One region of the Viridibacillus sp. d25.2 genome, then DNA from elsewhere that is predicted to be linked to it. Evidence: predicted binding sites of a transcription regulator. Region 1 holds the regulator's gene; the other holds the start of a gene.
The links. Region 1 encodes NrdR, which represses ribonucleotide reductase genes. Its sites were predicted from a motif close to AACACNATATATNGTGTT; they were not measured.
Positions count from the first base shown of each region.

Region 2: the regulator NrdR is predicted to act here: its motif matches at 2,787-2,804, upstream of ACZLO7_RS07825 (vitamin B12-dependent ribonucleotide reductase).

Region 1 is NZ_CM196652.1:1,220,975-1,230,233, reverse strand. It holds gene thrS (threonine--tRNA ligase) at 1-244, opposite strand, end outside; T-box leader at 406-647, opposite strand; gene dnaI (primosomal protein DnaI) at 723-1,667, opposite strand; gene ACZLO7_RS06060 (replication initiation and membrane attachment family protein) at 1,654-3,090, opposite strand; gene nrdR (transcriptional regulator NrdR) at 3,105-3,572, opposite strand; gene ACZLO7_RS06050 (glyceraldehyde-3-phosphate dehydrogenase) at 3,816-4,838, opposite strand; gene coaE (dephospho-CoA kinase) at 4,972-5,568, opposite strand; gene mutM (bifunctional DNA-formamidopyrimidine glycosylase/DNA-(apurinic or apyrimidinic site) lyase) at 5,582-6,454, opposite strand; gene polA (DNA polymerase I) at 6,467-9,094, opposite strand.
Region 2 is NZ_CM196652.1:1,581,124-1,590,382, reverse strand. It holds gene ACZLO7_RS07825 (vitamin B12-dependent ribonucleotide reductase) at 186-2,759, opposite strand; gene lipM (octanoyltransferase LipM) at 2,935-3,768, opposite strand; gene ACZLO7_RS07815 (rhodanese-like domain-containing protein) at 3,873-4,253, shown strand; gene ACZLO7_RS07810 (AAA family ATPase) at 4,370-5,635, shown strand; gene ACZLO7_RS07805 (hypothetical protein) at 5,732-6,016, opposite strand; gene gcvPB (aminomethyl-transferring glycine dehydrogenase subunit GcvPB) at 6,203-7,675, opposite strand; gene gcvPA (aminomethyl-transferring glycine dehydrogenase subunit GcvPA) at 7,668-9,014, opposite strand; gene gcvT (glycine cleavage system aminomethyltransferase GcvT) at 9,041-9,259, opposite strand, start outside.

The sequences.
Region 1 (9,259 bases):
AAAGGTGAGCTGTAGAGTGACGCATTACTTCTAATGCTTCTGCATCTGAAGGAGTTACGATTGCAATGTCACCGTCTTCTTCTAAAGGTGTTGTTAAATCTACTAGTTGTCCGTTGAATTTACCAACGATTGCTTTTTTACGAAGTCCCGGACTAATTGATTGAGCAATTTCTTCAGTTGTTGTACCTTTTGCATATTCCTTAACTGCGCCGTCTGGGAATTTTAAATTAATCATGTCTGCCATTTTGTAATCTCCTTTTAATTTTATTTATTTTTTTATTTACGAGAGGTTTAGGGCCCGCACGATGCGGGTCACGCAGTCGTTGCCACAAGATGTGGCGTTTTTAGACTGTGTCCCTTTAAACGAGCCACTACAGCATTTAGGCATAAAAAAGCCCCATCCCAAAAAGGGACGAGGCTGTATTCTCGTGGTTCCACCCTTCTTCCTTCTACTGCCTACAATTAAAGAATGCAGGTATAGACGAAGCTCTCGATCGGCTAACAGGCCGTTACCGTCGACAATTACTACTACTTTCACTGTCGCAGCTCCAAGGGGGTAAATAATTTGCCGTACTAAGAAGCTTCCAGCCTAGGCTTCTCTCTCTAAAAGTCGTACAAAAAATTGTTGTCCTTTTCAAAGCATTTTTTATATTATGACTGAAAGTATACGCTCGATTAAGTTGAAAATCAAGTAGGAAAAAGAGCCATCAGCAAAGATATAACTATTTCTGATCTCTTCTATTTTGACCACTCATTCGAATTGGTGTCGTCAATGCTTTAATACGCTCCATAATTCGAGAGGCTTTTAACATATCACGATCACCTTTTTGGTTATATGCTAAATGGTCCTCTAATTCATCATATCCAAGATTCGATGTGATGAATGTTGGCAATTGTTCCGCCATTCGGAAATGCAAAATAGTTCCTAGAATTTCGTCACGTGTCCAACTCGACAACGTTTCTGCTCCTAAATCATCTAGCATTAAGACAGGTGCCTTTTTCACAAAATCGATTTTCTCTTGTAAAGATTGATCTTGGATTGAACCTTTCATTTCACGTAAAAATTCGGGTACAAATACTACAACCGATTTAATTTGTAAAGTCGCCAGTTCATTTGCAATAGCGCCTAACACAAAAGATTTACCTACACCAAATTCACCGTATAAATAAAACCCTTTATGAGGCAGTTCACCGGTTTCTTTAAATTCACGCACAAAATCAGCTGCTCTATTAGCGATATTCACGCGTGAATGATCATCAATCATCAAGTCTTTGATTGTAGCCTTTAATACTTCCTTCGGCATATGCATACTTGCAATCATTGAAGCCGTTTTACGACGCTCGTCATCTATACGTTTTTGTTGACATGGCGTATATTCGACTTCGATTGAATCGCGGATAATTGATAATATTGGCACAAATCCTTTTAATACATTTTGACATTTTGCAACGGATACACATTCATCACAATCATGTTTTTTGTCTGTGTATTCATATAATTTACCTAGACCACGGTCTACCATGTCTTTGTTTACTTCTTGATCATTGTCAGCTAAAAATTGCTGGACACCTTTATTTTCAAGAATTTCCCGCTTCATTTGCTCGTACCGTTCTTGAAAAGTTTGTGAATCCATCACTTTTCTAAGTTGATTATTAATCGGTTCCATGTGAATCCACCTGCCCTTCTTCTATTCCTAGTTTTTCGAGAATTTTACGTCGTTCCTCTTCAAAATCGGTATTGCTTTTAACTGCTTCTTTTGATGTTTCTTTTACAGTAACTTCTTTTTTCTGTTTCTTTTCTTTATTTTTATTAAACCAGTCAGGTACTTTTTCTTCTCGCCCACCGCTATAGCGTTTTTTCGCCACTGGTTTTTGCTCAGCTGTTTTCCATTCCATATACTGCTTATGCTCTTTACGCGCTAAATCCATTGCTTCTTTCGCCGTTTTCACACCTTTTCGCATCCAATGCGATGCAATCTTTTCGACATAATTTTTTGTTAACTTCATATCTGTGCGTAAAAGAACATACTGAAGTAAGGCATTTACAACACCTATAGGCATTTGATATTGGAGGACAAGGTTTTGGGCAAGCTGAATGTCAGCAGGGATTGGTTCTTTTCCATCGGCAATATCACGTAAGACATCAATTGGAGCAGTTGTTTCTAAATAATGAATCAATAACTCTTCCTTCGACTGTACAGCTTGCTCTTTTTCACTCTTTTTCTCTACTTCTTTAACTGCTGATTGGAAAGCATGTTGCATAGCAGGTGGTTCTGTAGAAACAGTCAATTTATAATAATCAGCTGCTGTTTTCTTTAGTCTTGACTCGGATAATATCATATGATCATCTAAAGCGAGCATAACAACTTTCTGCATATCTAATGGTGTTAAATGATATAAAAAAGCTAGCTTCGCAATCGTTGCATTCGCTTCAGCAGTAAGTGCTGAAGATGGTACGAGTTGTTCCGACAATCCAGCTCTAAGTAGAGAAAAGTCAAAATCCTCATAGTTAAATGGTAATTCTTTAGGCTTCTCTTTTTCCTCAACTGTTTGCTCATTCGCAAAGGATGGTAAATGATGCTGAACAGGACGATAAACATCTGTAAATGTTCGTGACACTTCCTGATAGCCATCATTTGATGGACCTTTTTGAACAAAACGTTGGCGCAATTGTCTATAGGCTTGTTCACCAATTTTGCTAAATAAAAACATTGATAATAATGGATCATTAAAAAAAGCTGATGCTTCTAAAGGGGGCAATACGTCGTACATAAACGAGCGTACATCCTCGGAATCCTTACGCCAAGTGCGCATTAAACCAATAGCTTCTAACGCGATGCGTGACTCGAAAATTTTAGCGATCGGCATGTCAAGCGAATTCATTAAATGGTAATGTGATATTTCGGCTTCAGTCGCACTTTCCCCTTCAGCCCAAAGCATGAAATATAAACTAATGGGTTCAGCACCTATTAACGGCTGATATAGCAGTGTAATAAGCTGGCGATCATAGCTCGATACAGGAAATGGCATTCGAATGGATAATCGATCAACAGGCTGTATTTCTTTATATAAATGCACCACGATCACCATCCTCCATATCGCATTTATTTGTCATCGGATTGTCTTTCTATTAATTCTTTTAATTCGTCAATAAAGACATTGATATCTTTAAATTGTCGATATACAGAAGCAAATCTTACATAAGATACTTCGTCAATTTTCGCTAGGCGATCCATAATCATTTCACCGACGTCTTCTGTCTTCACTTCAGAATTACCAATTCTACGTAGATCTTGTTCTATAGCAAATACTAATTCCTCTAATTCATTAAGGGCTACCGGGCGTTTTTCACACGCTCGAATAAGGCCTCGCAAAACTTTTTCACGGCTAAATTCCTCACGTGAACCATCTTTTTTCACGACAATTAATGGCATTTCTTCAACTTTTTCAAACGTAGTAAAGCGATATGCACATGACTCACATTCTCGACGCCTACGGATTGCCTTATTGTCATCTACCGGTCTTGAGTCAATAACTTTTGTTCCATTAAACTGACATGCTGGACATTTCATATTTTTTCTCTCCTGATTGCAAAACATTTTAGTTTATCTATTATATCAAATAATGCCTTAAAAAATCGAAAAAATGCAGTGGAAATTCTCTAATGCATGATAAAAATACTGTTTTAGGACAATATAGGGTCGATAAAAACAGAAAAAACAGTCATATATTCATCACTTATATGATATTTTGTCTAAATTTAAATCAAAAAACCCTTTCTAGTACACACTAGAAAGGGCCATATTATATTAAATTTAAGCGTTTACAGACGTCTTAAGAGCAGTTGCAACTTTTTTCGTTAAATCTACTACGCGAGTTGAATAACCCCATTCGTTATCGTACCAAGCAAGTACTTTTACTTTACGGGTACCCATTACCATTGTAGTTAAACCATCAATCGTAGCTGATGCTGGGTTTGTATTGTAATCTACTGATACCAGTGGTTCCATTGTGAAATCTAAAATCCCTTTAAGTGAACCAGCTGAAGCTGCTTTAAACGCTTCATTCACTTCTTCAACCGTGACGTCTCTGTTTAAATCTACCACTAAGTCTACTAATGAGACGTTTGGAGTTGGAACGCGAAGTGCCATACCATGTAACTTACCTTCTAGTTCTGGTAATACTAGAGTTAGAGCTTTAGCAGCTCCCGTTGAAGTAGGAATAATTGACGCAGCACACGCACGAGCACGACGTAAGTCTTTATGTGGGTTATCAATATTTTTTTGATCATTTGTATATGAATGTACAGTTGTCATTAAGCCATTGTCAATTCCAAAAGTATCATTTAATACCTTAGCAACTGGCGCAAGACAGTTTGTAGTACAGCTTGCATTTGAAATTACATCATGTTTTGTAAGGTCTAACTTTTCGTCATTAACACCCATTACAATTGTTACATCTTCATTTTTCCCAGGTGCTGTTAAAATAACTTTTTTAGCTCCTGCTTCTAGATGCAATGCTGCTTTTTCACGAGCATTGAATTTACCTGTTGCTTCGATAACGATATCAACATTCATTTCTTTCCAAGGTAAGTTCAACGGATCACGTTCACTAATAAGTTCAACACGTTTACCATTTATGATTAGGGCTTTTTCTTCAAATTGTACGTCCCCATCAAATTTTCCGTGATTTGTGTCATACTTAATCAAATGTGCTAACGTTTCAGCCGGGTAACTAGCATTAATTGCAACAATATTTAAATCATCTTGAAGTATCGCTTGACGGAACACCATGCGGCCAATACGGCCAAATCCGTTAATAGCAATAGAAACTGTCATGAATAATATCCTCCTGTAACTGCGTTATACTTATTTTATTAATTCGATAATTAGTATAACACATTTTCGAGAAAGTAAAACCTATTATGATGAACATTTAAAAGTTCGTGAATTCTGATTTTTCCGAAACACCTTATTCAATCACATTCCACTTACGTAATATTTTATGCAATTGCTCACTCGTTGACTCGAGCGATTCATTATTATATATAACTGCATCAGCACCTTTTTCCTTTTCAGATAACGGTAGTTGAGAACTAATTCTCGCCTTAGCTTCTTTTTCAGACAAATTATTACGTTCCATTAAGCGCCTTAATTGTGTTTCTTCTGTGACAGATACAACTAAAATTTTCTCAACGAAATGTTGAAGGTGACTTTCAAACAATAATGGAATATCCATTACAACAAAACGTGCACCATGTTTTAATAGTTCATCACGTTGGCGAAGCATTTCACGGCGAATAGCTGGATGTATAATATCGTTTAACGTTTTACGTGCTGCAGGTTCATGAAAGATAATATTCCCTAGTTTAGGACGATCAAGCGTACCATCATCTAGCAGAACGTTCTCGCCAAATGCTTCTACTATATTTTTTAGCGTTTCCGTCCCAGGTTCTACTACTACACGTGCTACTAAATCAGCATCAACAATCGGCAATTGTAACACTTTTAGCATTTCTGCAACTGTACTTTTACCACTCGCAATACTTCCTGTTAATCCAATAATCATCTAAATCACACCTTTAACGTTGGCAATTAGAGCAATAAAATGAGTTCCTGCCACCAATTGTCTTTTGTTTAGTATTTCCATTACAAACTGGACAAGTCTTTTTTCCATACATTTTCAAACGATGTTGCATACTGCCCGCTTCCCCATTTATATTCCGATAATCCGAAATAGTTGAGCCGCCAACATCAATACTCTCTTGCAAAATATGAACAATTGTTTCAAAAAGTTCAATTTTACGTTGTTTACTAATTCGCGACAATTTACGTGCTGGATGCATGTTCATCTTAAATAACGCTTCTGTCGCATATATATTGCCGCAACCAGCAATTACATGCCCGTCCATAATGACCTCTTTAACTGCCTTATTTGCATATTTTGTCAGATTTGCTTTTTCCAGAAAATGAGATAGTGCTTCACCTGAAAAAGGCTCAGGCGCCATTTCAAGTAGTGGCGGATGCTCTGCTAGATCATGCAAAAAGCGCATTTCACCAAAACGACGAATATCAGAATAGACAAGCCACTCGTCATCATCGAACTGGATTAAAACATGCGCATGCTTTTGAAACTTCTCTTCTGTAATCTCACTAAGTTGCGATACATGGAACCATGCGCCCGTCATACCTAAATGGTTGACGAGCACATACGAATTCCCCTCTTTTTCCAAGTGAAAAAAGATATATTTTGAGCGACGTTCAATGCTTTTAATAGTCATGCCTTCAATCGCGTGTTGAAATGAATCAGGATCAACTGCTTTAATAATGCACTCTTTTCCTTGTTCTTTCGCCTGTTTAATAACTTTTGAAATCGTCACATGATGAATCGTTTTTCCCGTAACAACCGGCTGTAATGAACGCACAACACCTTCTACTTCTGGTAATTCTGGCATGCGATCACTCCTTTATTTTGTATCATACCAAGTTGGACCAAATGCGAAATCTGCTCTTAGCGGTACATTTAGTTCAAATGCATTCCCCATTACTTCTGGTACTAATTTTTCAAGAATTGCAATTTCTTCTTTCGGTGCTTCAAAAATTAACTCATCGTGTACTTGCAAAAGCATTTTCGTTTGTAAATTTTGCTCTTTTAATGCTGCTGCCATATCAATCATTGCTTTTTTTATAATGTCAGCTGCACTACCTTGAATTGGCGTATTCATAGCAGTTCGCTCTGCAAAGCTACGCAAATTGAAGTTTGAACTTTTCAGGTCTGGCAAATAGCGTCGTCGATTTAAAATAGTAGTCACATAGCCATGTTGCTTCGCTTCTTCAACGATATTTTTCATATAGTCTTGTACACCTGGGAAGCTCACGAAATAGCGTTCAATGAAATCTGCCGCCTCTTTTCGTGTAATATCTAAGTTTTGAGATAACCCGTAATCACTAATACCATATACTATTCCGAAATTAACCGCTTTGGCTGCACGACGCATATCTGACGTTACTTCCTCTTCTGCCACATGAAATACATTCATCGCAGTATTCGTATGAATATCTGAACCATTTTGGAATGCACTAATTAGATTTTCGTCACCACACATATGAGCTAATACACGTAACTCAATTTGCGAATAATCAGCCGCGAAAAGGAGCCAATCTGGATTTGAGGGAACGAATGCTTGACGTATTTTACGTCCCTCTTCAAGTCTTACTGGTATGTTTTGTAAATTTGGATCTGTCGAACTTAAGCGACCTGTAGACGTTAATGCTTGCTGGAACCTTGTATGAATTTTTTGATCTTCTACGTGAATTTCTTTCAATAATCCTTCTATATACGTTGATTGCAATTTCCCAAGCTGACGATACTGTAAAATATGACGAATTATTTCGTGTTCTGGCTCTAGTTTTTCTAATACATCTGCTGCAGTAGAATAACCTGTTTTTGTTTTCTTAATAACAGGTAACCCCAATTTTTCAAACAAAATAACACCTAACTGTTTCGGTGAATTAATGTTGAAAGATTGACCAGCGATTGAATAAATATCTTCCTCAATCGCTTTTAGTTTCGTTGTTAAATCATGTCCCATTTCAACAAGTCGTTCACGATCAACCGTGATACCTTCACTTTCCATTTCACTTAATATTCCAGCTAGTGGCAGCTCTAATTGTTTATACAATTCAAATTGTTCATTTTCTCGAAGAAGTTGCTCCAGCTTTGGTTGTAAAATGTATACCGCATTTGCTTTACGACAAGCATGCTCCGCAACAGCTTCTATTGCCGGAGTAGCTTTTTTTGCACCTTTACCATATACATTGTCATTTGATAGGACATCAGTATAACCAAATTCTCTCGAAATGGTTGCGACATCATCAGAAGGGATTGCGGGATTCACAATATATGTAGCTAATAGCATATCGAATTCCACGCCCGCTAATTTAACACCATCACGTAATAATGCGGCTTGCGCTGCTTTTGAATCGACCATATACTTCTTCTTTGAAGAATCTTCTAACCATTTTTTTAACGTTGAAGAAGCGATTGCTTTGTCATAAGGAATATAATATGCTTGCTTGTCATCTACTAACGCTATTCCAAATCTGTCACAAGTATGATAGTGCTCATCAGCAAGTTCAATATGTACAGCCATCGCATCTTGTAATTGCTCTGCTGATACATCATCTAATATAGAAAAAATTAATTCCTTCGTTGTTGTCGCTTCTGATTCAAATTCACTTTTTTCGATTAATGATTTAAAAGATAAATCTTGCCACAATGAAAACAGCTCATCTACATTTGGGCCATCATATACTAAGTCATCAAGTGTAATAGAAATGGGTGATTGACGATCAATCGTTGCTAGCTGTTTGCTCATTTTCGCTTGTTCTTCATTGGTCGTAAGTTTTTCTTTTAACTTTGCACCACTCACTTGTTCTACATTTTCATATAGTTCTTCAATAGTTGGATATTGCTTTAATAATTTGATAGCTGTTTTTTCACCCACACCAGGTACGCCAGGTATATTGTCTGATGCATCCCCCATTAGACCTTTCATATCAATAATTTGCTGCGGCGTTAAACCATATTTTTCTTGAATATGATCTGGTGTATATTTTTCAATATCTGTCATACCTTTACGCGTAATATAAACAGTTGTGTTCTTTGACGCCAGCTGCGTTAAGTCTTTATCTCCTGTAACAACGATAACTTGTAGCTTTTGGTCTTCAGCTTGTTTACTCAAAGTACCGATAATATCATCTGCCTCGTACATCTCCAGCTCATACTGTTTAATGCGATATGCGTCTAATAATTTTCGTAAATACGGGAATTGCTCTGATAATTCAGGTGGTGTTTTCTGGCGTCCTCCTTTATATTCTCCGTATGTAGAATGACGGAATGTTGTTTTACCAGCGTCAAATGCTACAAGCATCTTCGTTGGTTTTTCCTCTTCTAATATTTTCTGTAACATCGTAGTAAAGCCATAAACCGCATTTGTGTGAATACCGCTATCATTTGTTAATAGTGGTAAAGCAAAAAATGCTCTATAAGCTAAGCTATTTCCATCTAAAAGTAGTAGCTTTTCCTTTGTCATGTGTACACTCTCCTCATTCTTCTTACTCATTTAAGTTGTTTGGTTTATATGTTATTATGCACGGAATTTCTTTTTTCCTAAACGTCAAAAAGCCGTCTCTCTTTTCTATTTTACCACGCGTGTAAGTAGAAAGGAAAATGACGGCTAATGAAAATACGAAAAAAT
Region 2 (9,259 bases), 360 kb from region 1:
TTTAAGTACATTTCTTCACAATCTTTACAGTCATTAACATAAATATCCAACAAAAAAATCATCTCACCTCTAAAAATCTATAGAGGTGAGATGATTTTTTAATCAAACTTTATTTAAAACGGTACATCTTTTTTATAAACGGTACGACTTTATTTCAAATCTACAAGTAGCTAGAAGTCAGTATCTTAAAGGCCACATTTAAGCTGTGCACCGCAATTTGTACATGTGTTACAGCCGCCTAATTCTTCGACTGTTCCTTTGCGGCATACTGGGCATGTGTTACCGACTTCCGAACCGATTGTTACATTAGTTGAACGTAAGTCTTGAATTGTATCTATTAAAACAACTGGACGTTTATCAACTACTTGTTCTTCTTGTAGATTGTCCTCGTCCATAACGTTTTCTTCTGCTTTTAGAGTTAATACTTGTGAATCACGGCTACCATCTACATAAACTGTACCGCCTTTAGCGCCACCATTGTATAAGCGTTCGTACACTTTCTGTACTTGCTCTACAGTGTAACCGCGTGGTGCGTTTACTGTTTTAGAGATTGAGCTATCAATCCAGCGTTGGATAATACATTGTACATCTGCATGTGCTTCTGGAGCTAACTCCATAGCAGTAACAAACCATTCAGGAAGATTTGCTTCATCTGCACCTGGGTTAGCAGCTAAATATTCTTGTACAATATCAGCTTTTACTTCAATAAATTTACCAAGACGACCACTGCGGTAGTAAGTAAATGAGAAGTATGGCTCTAATCCAGTAGAAACGCCAACCATTGTTCCTGTTGAGCCTGTAGGAGCTACCGTTAGTAAGTGCGAGTTACGAATACCACCCTCAAGTACTGCCTCACGGATATGCTCAGGCATTTTTTGCATGAAACCTGTTTCTGTAAAGCGTTTGCGAAGAGCTAATGTTTCAGCTTCTGTTTCACCTGTTAAGAATGGGAAACTGCCACGTTCTTTTGCAAGTTCAGTAGAAGCTTCATATGCAGTTGTCGCAATCGTTTTGAAGATTTCATCGACAAGGATATTACCTTCTTCAGAGCCGTATTCTTTTTCACAGTAGATTAGCAAATCGGCCATTCCCATGACACCTAGTCCAACACGGCGTTCACCTAATGCTTGCACTTGGTTATCTTCAAGGAAATAAGGTGTTGCATCGATTACGTTATCTTGCATACGTACTCCGACACGAACTGTTTCCTTCAACGCTTCAAAGTCCACTGTTTTAGTGTCTTTTTGAGCGAATTGCGCTAAGTTTACAGCTGCTAAGTTACATACTGAATATGGTGCAAGTGGTTGTTCGCCACACGGATTAGTTGCTACAACTTTTTGACCGTATGCTTTTGCATTTGTCATGTCGTTTGCATTGTCGATGAAGAAAATACCTGGTTCTGCTGAGTAAGTAGCACAGATATTAATCAAGTTCCAAAGTTCACGTGCTTTTACTTTACGGTATGTGCGAACAGCATGTCCCATTTCAGCCCATTCACGAACATCACCGACTTCATGCCATGTATCGTTATAAACTTTCATTTCTTCTGCATTATATGATTCAACCGCTGGGAATCGTAAATCAAATTCAGCGTCAGCTTCTACAGCTTCCATGAATTCGTTTGTGATTGTAACAGATATATTTGCACCAGTTAGGAATTCAGAGTTATGCACGCTGTATGTTCCACCGTCGCGTAATTTCGTTTCAGCGTCGCGGATAATCGCTTCATTAAAACCACCGACACCTGGGATTGTTTTATAGTTAGTAATACCTTGATACATCGCTTCTTCTTGTTGTGTTAAAGGTTTAAATTTCAGTTTTTCTTGTGCTAAACGTTGGATTGTTTCATCCGTTGTATTTTCGATTAAGAAACGTAAAATACGAGGATTTTGCATTTTTGAAATAATAAATTCAATAATGTCTGGATGCCAATCAGCTAACATAATCATTTGTGCACCACGACGTGATCCACCTTGTTCAACAAGATGAGTTAGCTTTGCAATATCATCTAACCATGATACTGATCCTGATGATTTACCATTAACACCACGTGCTAGCGTATTTCGTGGACGTAATGTAGAACCATTTGTTCCTACACCACCACCGCGACTCATAATTTCCATTACTTGTTTACGGTGATCACTAATGCCTTCACGAGAATCTGCTACAAATGGCATTACGTAACAGTTAAAGTAAGTAACATCTGTTCCAGCGCCTGCTCCGTAAATAACACGTCCCGCTGGAATAAAGTTTAACTTCACTAATTGCTCGTAAAATTTCTCATACCATTCTTGGCGTTTCTCTGCTGTTTTTTCAACGGCTGCTAGGCCAGTTGCATTACGTTTTGCAATTTGCTCGTAATAGACTTCAAGAGGCTTTTCAATAACGTCTAAAGAACGTGTGACGATACCTGTTTGTTGTTCAGCATCATCATCAATAGCACTTCTATAATCTGCTTCAATTAGCACTTCTGCTGTTTTCTTTTCTGAGTTAATTGAAACGATATAACCAAGACCACGTGCTGGGAATTTAGGGTCAGCTTTGACCGTTAAAACAACAAAATCTCCTGCTTTTAGCGTTTTCTTTTCTGTATCTTTAAAAGAATAACGGTCGATCATGACTAAGCGAGACACACCTTTATGTGTTATATGCATGTCCTCTGTGATAGCATGAACTTGTGGAAATTGTTGAATATCATTGTTTAGTTGTTGTACATTAATCGTCTGATTATGATGCTGTGAAGCAAGTACCATTATCATTCGCCTCCCTATTTAAATCGCGCATTAAACACTACATATAGTGTTCTTTCAAGACATTACAATACTATATATTGATAAGAAAAGCAAATAGGGTGATTCTGCGCAAAATGTTGATTTAACAACATTGGAAGCGATTTTTCGATTTCCGCCAAACTAAAATAAGTCAAAAAGACTACTATTTTCTAAAATTCCATTCATCACTTTCATAGCGCGTTTTAGCTAAATTATTAACAAAATCCAATTGTTCATCAGTCAATGTATAAGGTACAAGTTCAATGTCTAATCCATCCTCAAATCCTTTGTGGAAAGCAGATATACACGTTTCAACATCGACAGGTTTTTGAGCTAGCTGATTAATAGCCACCGCTTTTTGTGGTAAATGTTTGCGCATGCGTTCTTTTGAAGCTTCTGATGGGAATTTAAAAAGGGAGATCAATTTTTCATCATCGAGATCGATTAAGATTGCTCCATGTTGTAAAATGACACCTTCTTGTCGCGTCTGCGCACTACCTGCTACCTTTTTACCTTCTACCACTAATTCATACCAACTTGGTGCATCAAAACAAACTGCACTCTTCGGTGTTTTCAAGTCTGCTCGTTTTTCTTCAGAATCAGGGATAGAAAAATAAGCATCTAACCCTAAGTTTCTGAAGCCTAGTAATAAGCCTTCGCTTAATACTCGGTAAGCTTCTGTCACTGTTCTAGGCATGTCTGGGTAGTCTTCATTAACGATAATGCTATATGTTAATTCATGCTCATGTAAGACTGCACGCCCTCCAGTCGGACGACGAACAAATCCTAAATTTAATTTATGTAGTTGTTCAAAATCAATATCTTTTTCAGCACGTTGAAAATAACCAATAGAAAGTGTTGCTGGATTCCATTCGTAAAATCGTATTACTGGTGGAATTAAACCTTTACTATGCCAATGTAGGAGCGCTTCATCTAATGCCATATTGAATGCAGGGCTACACGGACCTGAATTAATAAAATACCATGTTGTTTTCATTTGGTCTCCTCCTTATAATCAACTTATCTATTTTAACAAACTCATTGGACTATCGCTAGATGTTCTTTTATAATATTACTGTAGATAGAAAGGGGTAAGACGATTTGAGTTGGTTATATACATTAGCAATTGTTTTATTTGTGGTAATTGTATACGCTTTAGTGAACGCTCTTCGTTTCAAAAAAGCAGTTACAACTTTAACACAAGAAGAATTTATTGAGGGTTATCGTAAAGCACAATTAATAGATGTGCGTGAGCCTAAAGAATTTGACAGTGGTCATATTCTAGGCGCTCGTAACGTCCCAACCTCACAACTTCGTCAACGTCATAAAGAAATTCGCCCAGACAAACCTGTTTACTTGTATTGCCAAAATGCAGGCCGTAGTGCACGTGCCGCTATGTTATTAAAGAAAAAAGGCTATGATCAAGTATACCAATTACAAGGTGGATATAAAAATTGGACAGGCAAAATCAAAGTGAAATAAGTTGATTACGTTGCAAATAAAAAGAGTCATTTCTATATTATACAGAAATGGCTCTCTTTTTTCTTATTATACATGCTTATAACTGTTAGCTATTAACGTCTATAAAGGAGGATATAATGACAAAATTCTTATATACTTTTCACGAAGATTTACGCCCCGACATCCCTAACTATGCTGATGTATCAGAGGTTTTTGAACGCATCTCAAAAAAATTAAATGAAGTACATCCATGCAATTTTCGTGGTGTGACTGTCGAACTAAATAATTCACAATTTCATCATCATTTACTTGAAATGATGGACAAGGAATTAATCCGCTACGAAAATTTGAGTTATATATATGCTGCATTACCTAGTATTGTCTTAAATTCTGTCGCAGAAGATCAATTAGATAATAAGTTGCAATCAATCAAGACCTTTAGTAATTCTTTAATCTACTTCCCTGATTATGAAGTAGCTATTACCCATATTCCTATATTCCGCTCCGATTCAGAATGGCCTGAGTTTTTCTATTTCACAACGAGTGCTGAGAAAATGATGGAATTTATCGAAGCTATTCAAGAACAGTTACGTCAAATGTTAATGGAAACCGTCACCTACTTAGTTGATGTTCAGACTGGTATAAAACGGCGGAGCTACGGCGAAGGAAAGCAAATCACAAGAGATGATGTATTCTTAGAACCTTCGCTTAAACGAGAGATTTTCCGTTCGATTGATGAATTTTTTAAGGGAGATGGCGATTTCTTCAAACATTATGGTCTTCCTTATAAAAGAGGAATCCTATTATATGGCTCACCAGGAAACGGTAAGACTACGCTTGTAAAGTCCATCACAGGCTCTGTAACAGCCCCTGTAGTGTATTGGCAAATTACAGAGCATACATCAAGTGAATCGATAGAAGAGGTCTTCCGTATGGTAACAAGTCTAGCTCCTGCAATACTAGTTATTGAAGATATTGACTCGATGCCAGAATATACACGCTCATTATTTTTAAATACTCTAGATGGCGCACAATCGCGTGAGGGTATCTTCTTAATTGGTACAACCAACTATCCTGACCGCATCGATCCCGCTTTAATCAATCGTGCAGGTCGATTTGATAGAGCTTACGAAATTATGAATCCAACAGCTGCAATACGTGCTACATATTTACGCAAATTAGATATTCAGCATATTTTCACAGAAGACGAGCTAATGGATGCTGCTAAACTATCAAAAGGTCTTTCTATTTCACAACTCAATGAACTATATATGTCGGTCGCTCTAAATTGGCATTATGACAAAAAACTCGATTACGAGAAATGTATTAAAGATTTACAAAAACAACGTAAAAATGCCTTAAGTAATGATTGGGAAAGAAATGAAGTAAATATAGGATTCTAAGAAAACACCCCCCTAGAGAAAGGTTCAATCAATCTCTAGGAGGGTGTTTTTTACGAATAGGGTCTAATAACAGGTTTGATTACTAAACTTACTGTATTAATCAATAACCGTTTTTTGCTTATTAATTTCTTGCAAAATTTGTCGATTCGTTAAACCATGTTTATGTAACAAATCATAGATAATTTTCTTTTCGTACTCCATCAACGCTTTTGTATGCGCATCTGGAGTGAAATAGATTAATGTACTTTGTTCTTTTTGTTGCTTTATGTACAATTCAGAAATTAATTCGTCAACCGTATATTCCTTATAATCCTCTTCTAAGGATTTTAGCAAGTCATTTTGATCATTAGTTGTATCATTAATACTTTTAAAGTAAGCCATGAAAACTCCCCTTTTTTCACACATTGATTCATACTGCATCTATGTTAGCATAGCAATTTTAAAGTCATCTGTCTATGTCCAAGCGATTTTTTCCATAACTAACATGATCTTTTCATTAAGCTATTTATATACAAATCATGAGAAAACCCCTAGCAAAGTGCTAGAGGTTTTCAATATATGAATATATTATACTTCTACTGTTTCTCTTTCGTATCGTAACACTGGATTACGAGCTGCTCTTGTTTCATCAAGACGGCCAATAACAGTTGTATGTGGTGCATTTTGTACTACTTCTGGTGTTTCTTCCACTTCTTTCGCAATTTGAATCATTGCGTCACAGAAAGCGTCTAGAGTTTCTTTTGATTCTGTTTCAGTTGGTTCAATCATTAAACCTTCTTCCACATTTAATGGGAAGTAAGTTGTTGGTGGATGATAGCCAAAATCTAACAGTCGTTTTGCCATATCAAGTGTACGAGCCCCAAGTTTTTTCTGACGGCTACCACTTAATACGAATTCATGCTTACAATGACGGTTGTAAGGTAGATCAAAGTATGGCTCTAATCTTCTCATCATATAGTTCGCATTAATTACTGCATTTTCAGTAACTGCTTTAAGACCATCTGGACCCATTGAACGGATATAAGTATATGCACGAACATTGATACCAAAGTTACCGTAGAATGGCTTTACGCGACCAATTGATTGTGGACGATCGTAATCGAAGTGATATCCTTCTTCTGTTTTCACTAAAACTGGTTTTGGAAGGTATGGAATCAAGTCAGCTTTTACACCAACTGGACCTGAACCAGGACCACCACCACCGTGAGGACCAGTGAAAGTTTTGTGTAAGTTTAAGTGAACACAGTCAAACCCCATGTCGCCAGGACGTGCTTTTGACATAACTGCATTTAAGTTTGCACCATCATAATATACTTTACCGCCAACCGAGTGGACGATTTCAGCGATATCTAGAATATGCTCTTCAAAAAGACCTAATGTATTCGGGTTAGTCAACATAAGTGCTGCTGTATCGTCCCCAACCAGACGACGTAAGTCTTCTAAATCTACAAGACCGTTTTCATCAGATTTCACAGTTACTGTATCAAAGCCTGCAACTGTTGCTGATGCTGGGTTTGTACCGTGAGCTGAGTCTGGAACAAGTACTTTCGTACGTTGGAAGTCACCGTTTGCTTCATGGAAAGCACGAATCATCATTAATGCTGTCCATTCCCCATGAGCACCAGCCGCTGGTTGAAGCGTTACTTCATCCATACCAGTGATCTCAATTAAATGCTCTTGTAAATCGTACATTAACTCGAGTGCACCTTGTACAGTAGACTCATCTTGTAATGGGTGAATATTAGCAAAGCCTGCAAAACGTGCAACTGATTCATTAATTTTCGGATTATATTTCATTGTACATGAACCAAGTGGATAGAATCCTGAATCCACACCGTGGTTACGGCGAGAAAGCGCTGTATAATGACGCATAATATCAAGTTCTGATACTTCAGGAAGTTCCGCTTCTTCTGTACGAATAAATTGGCTTGGTAAAATGGCAGCTAAATCTACTGCTGGTACATCAAGTTCTGATAAGCTGTAGCCTACGCGACCTTCTGTAGTTAGTTCAAAAATTAGTGGTTGATTGTCGTTATGCATGGAGAGCCCCCATTTCTTGCACAAGTGCATCGATTTCTTCTTTTGTACGTTGTTCAGTAACAGCGATTAGTGCATGATTTTCAAGTGCTGCATCTACTTTACCTAAATCAAAGCCACCAATAATGCCTTTTTCAAAAAGTCCCTTATTTATAGTAGAAACAGATGTATTACACTTCACAACGATTTCGTTGAAATGTGCTCCTTTATACGCTACAGTGAAACCTGCTTTTTCAAAAGCTTCTTTTGCGTAGTGTGTTTTTAAAATATTTTGTGTAGCTATTTCTTGTACACCTTTTTTGCCAAGAGCTGTCATTGCAACTGAAGCTGCAAGTGCATTTAATGCTTGGTTTGAACAGATATTTGAAGTTGCTTTTTCACGACGGATATGTTGCTCACGTGCTTGTAATGTTAATACATAACCGCGACGACCTTCATCATCGATAGTTTCGCCAATTAAACGGCCCGGAACTTTACGCATTAGTTTTTTTGTAACAGCGAAGTAACCACAGTGTGGTCCGCCAAAACTTTCTGGAATACCGAATGGTTGAGCATCCCCAACTGTAATATCCGCACCCATCTTACCTGGAGGTGTTAGAATACCAAGCGCTAATGGATTAGAAGATACGATACATAAGCCTTTTGCTTCATGGATTACATCTGCAATTGCTTGTACGTTCTCTACTTGACCATAGAAGTTAGGATATTGAACCATCACAGCAGCTGTATCTGCATCGATTAATTCTCTTAAAGCATCTAGATCAGTGACACCATCTTTTAAAGGAACATTCACGACTTCAATTGATTGGCCAAGTGCATATGTTTTAACTACATCATGTGAGATTGGATGTACTGCACCAGAAACTAATAGCTTTTTGCGACGAGTATGTGCCGCTGCAAGCATACCGGCTTCAGCAAGAGCTGTTCCACCATCATACATAGAAGAGTTTGCTAAATCCATGCCAGTTAGCTCTGCAATCATAGTTTGGAATTCGAAAATAGCTTGTAATTCACCTTGTGAAATTTCTGGTTGGTAAGGTGTATAAGCTGTATAGAATTCTGAACGTGAAATAACGTGGTCAACAATAACTGGTTTATAGTGATCATAAACTCCAGCACCTAAGAACGATGCATATTCATCACTATTTGCATTTTGTTTAGAAAGTTGAGCTAATTCTTTTAACAATGCTGATTCAGATTTTGCAGGTTTAATGTTGTAGTTTCCTTTAAAACGAACTTTTTCTGGGATGTCTGAGAATAATTCATCAACAGTAGAAACGCCAATTACATTTAGCATATCTTTTTGATCCTGCTCAGTCATAGGTAAGTACCGATGCTTCATTCGAAAAAAACCTCTCTTCATGAAAATTATTTTTGGCGTTTATAAAATGGTGTTGCCGTAGTAACCACTTTTAAGCGACGGTTACGAATTTCAATCTCAAGCTCTTGCCCAAGCTCCGCATACTCACTATCGATTAATGCTAAACCGATATTACGTTTCGTTAATGGTGATTGTGTACCAGTTGTTACTTCACCGATTTGAGTATCACCTTTAAACACTGGGTAGCCGTGACGTGGAATACCTTT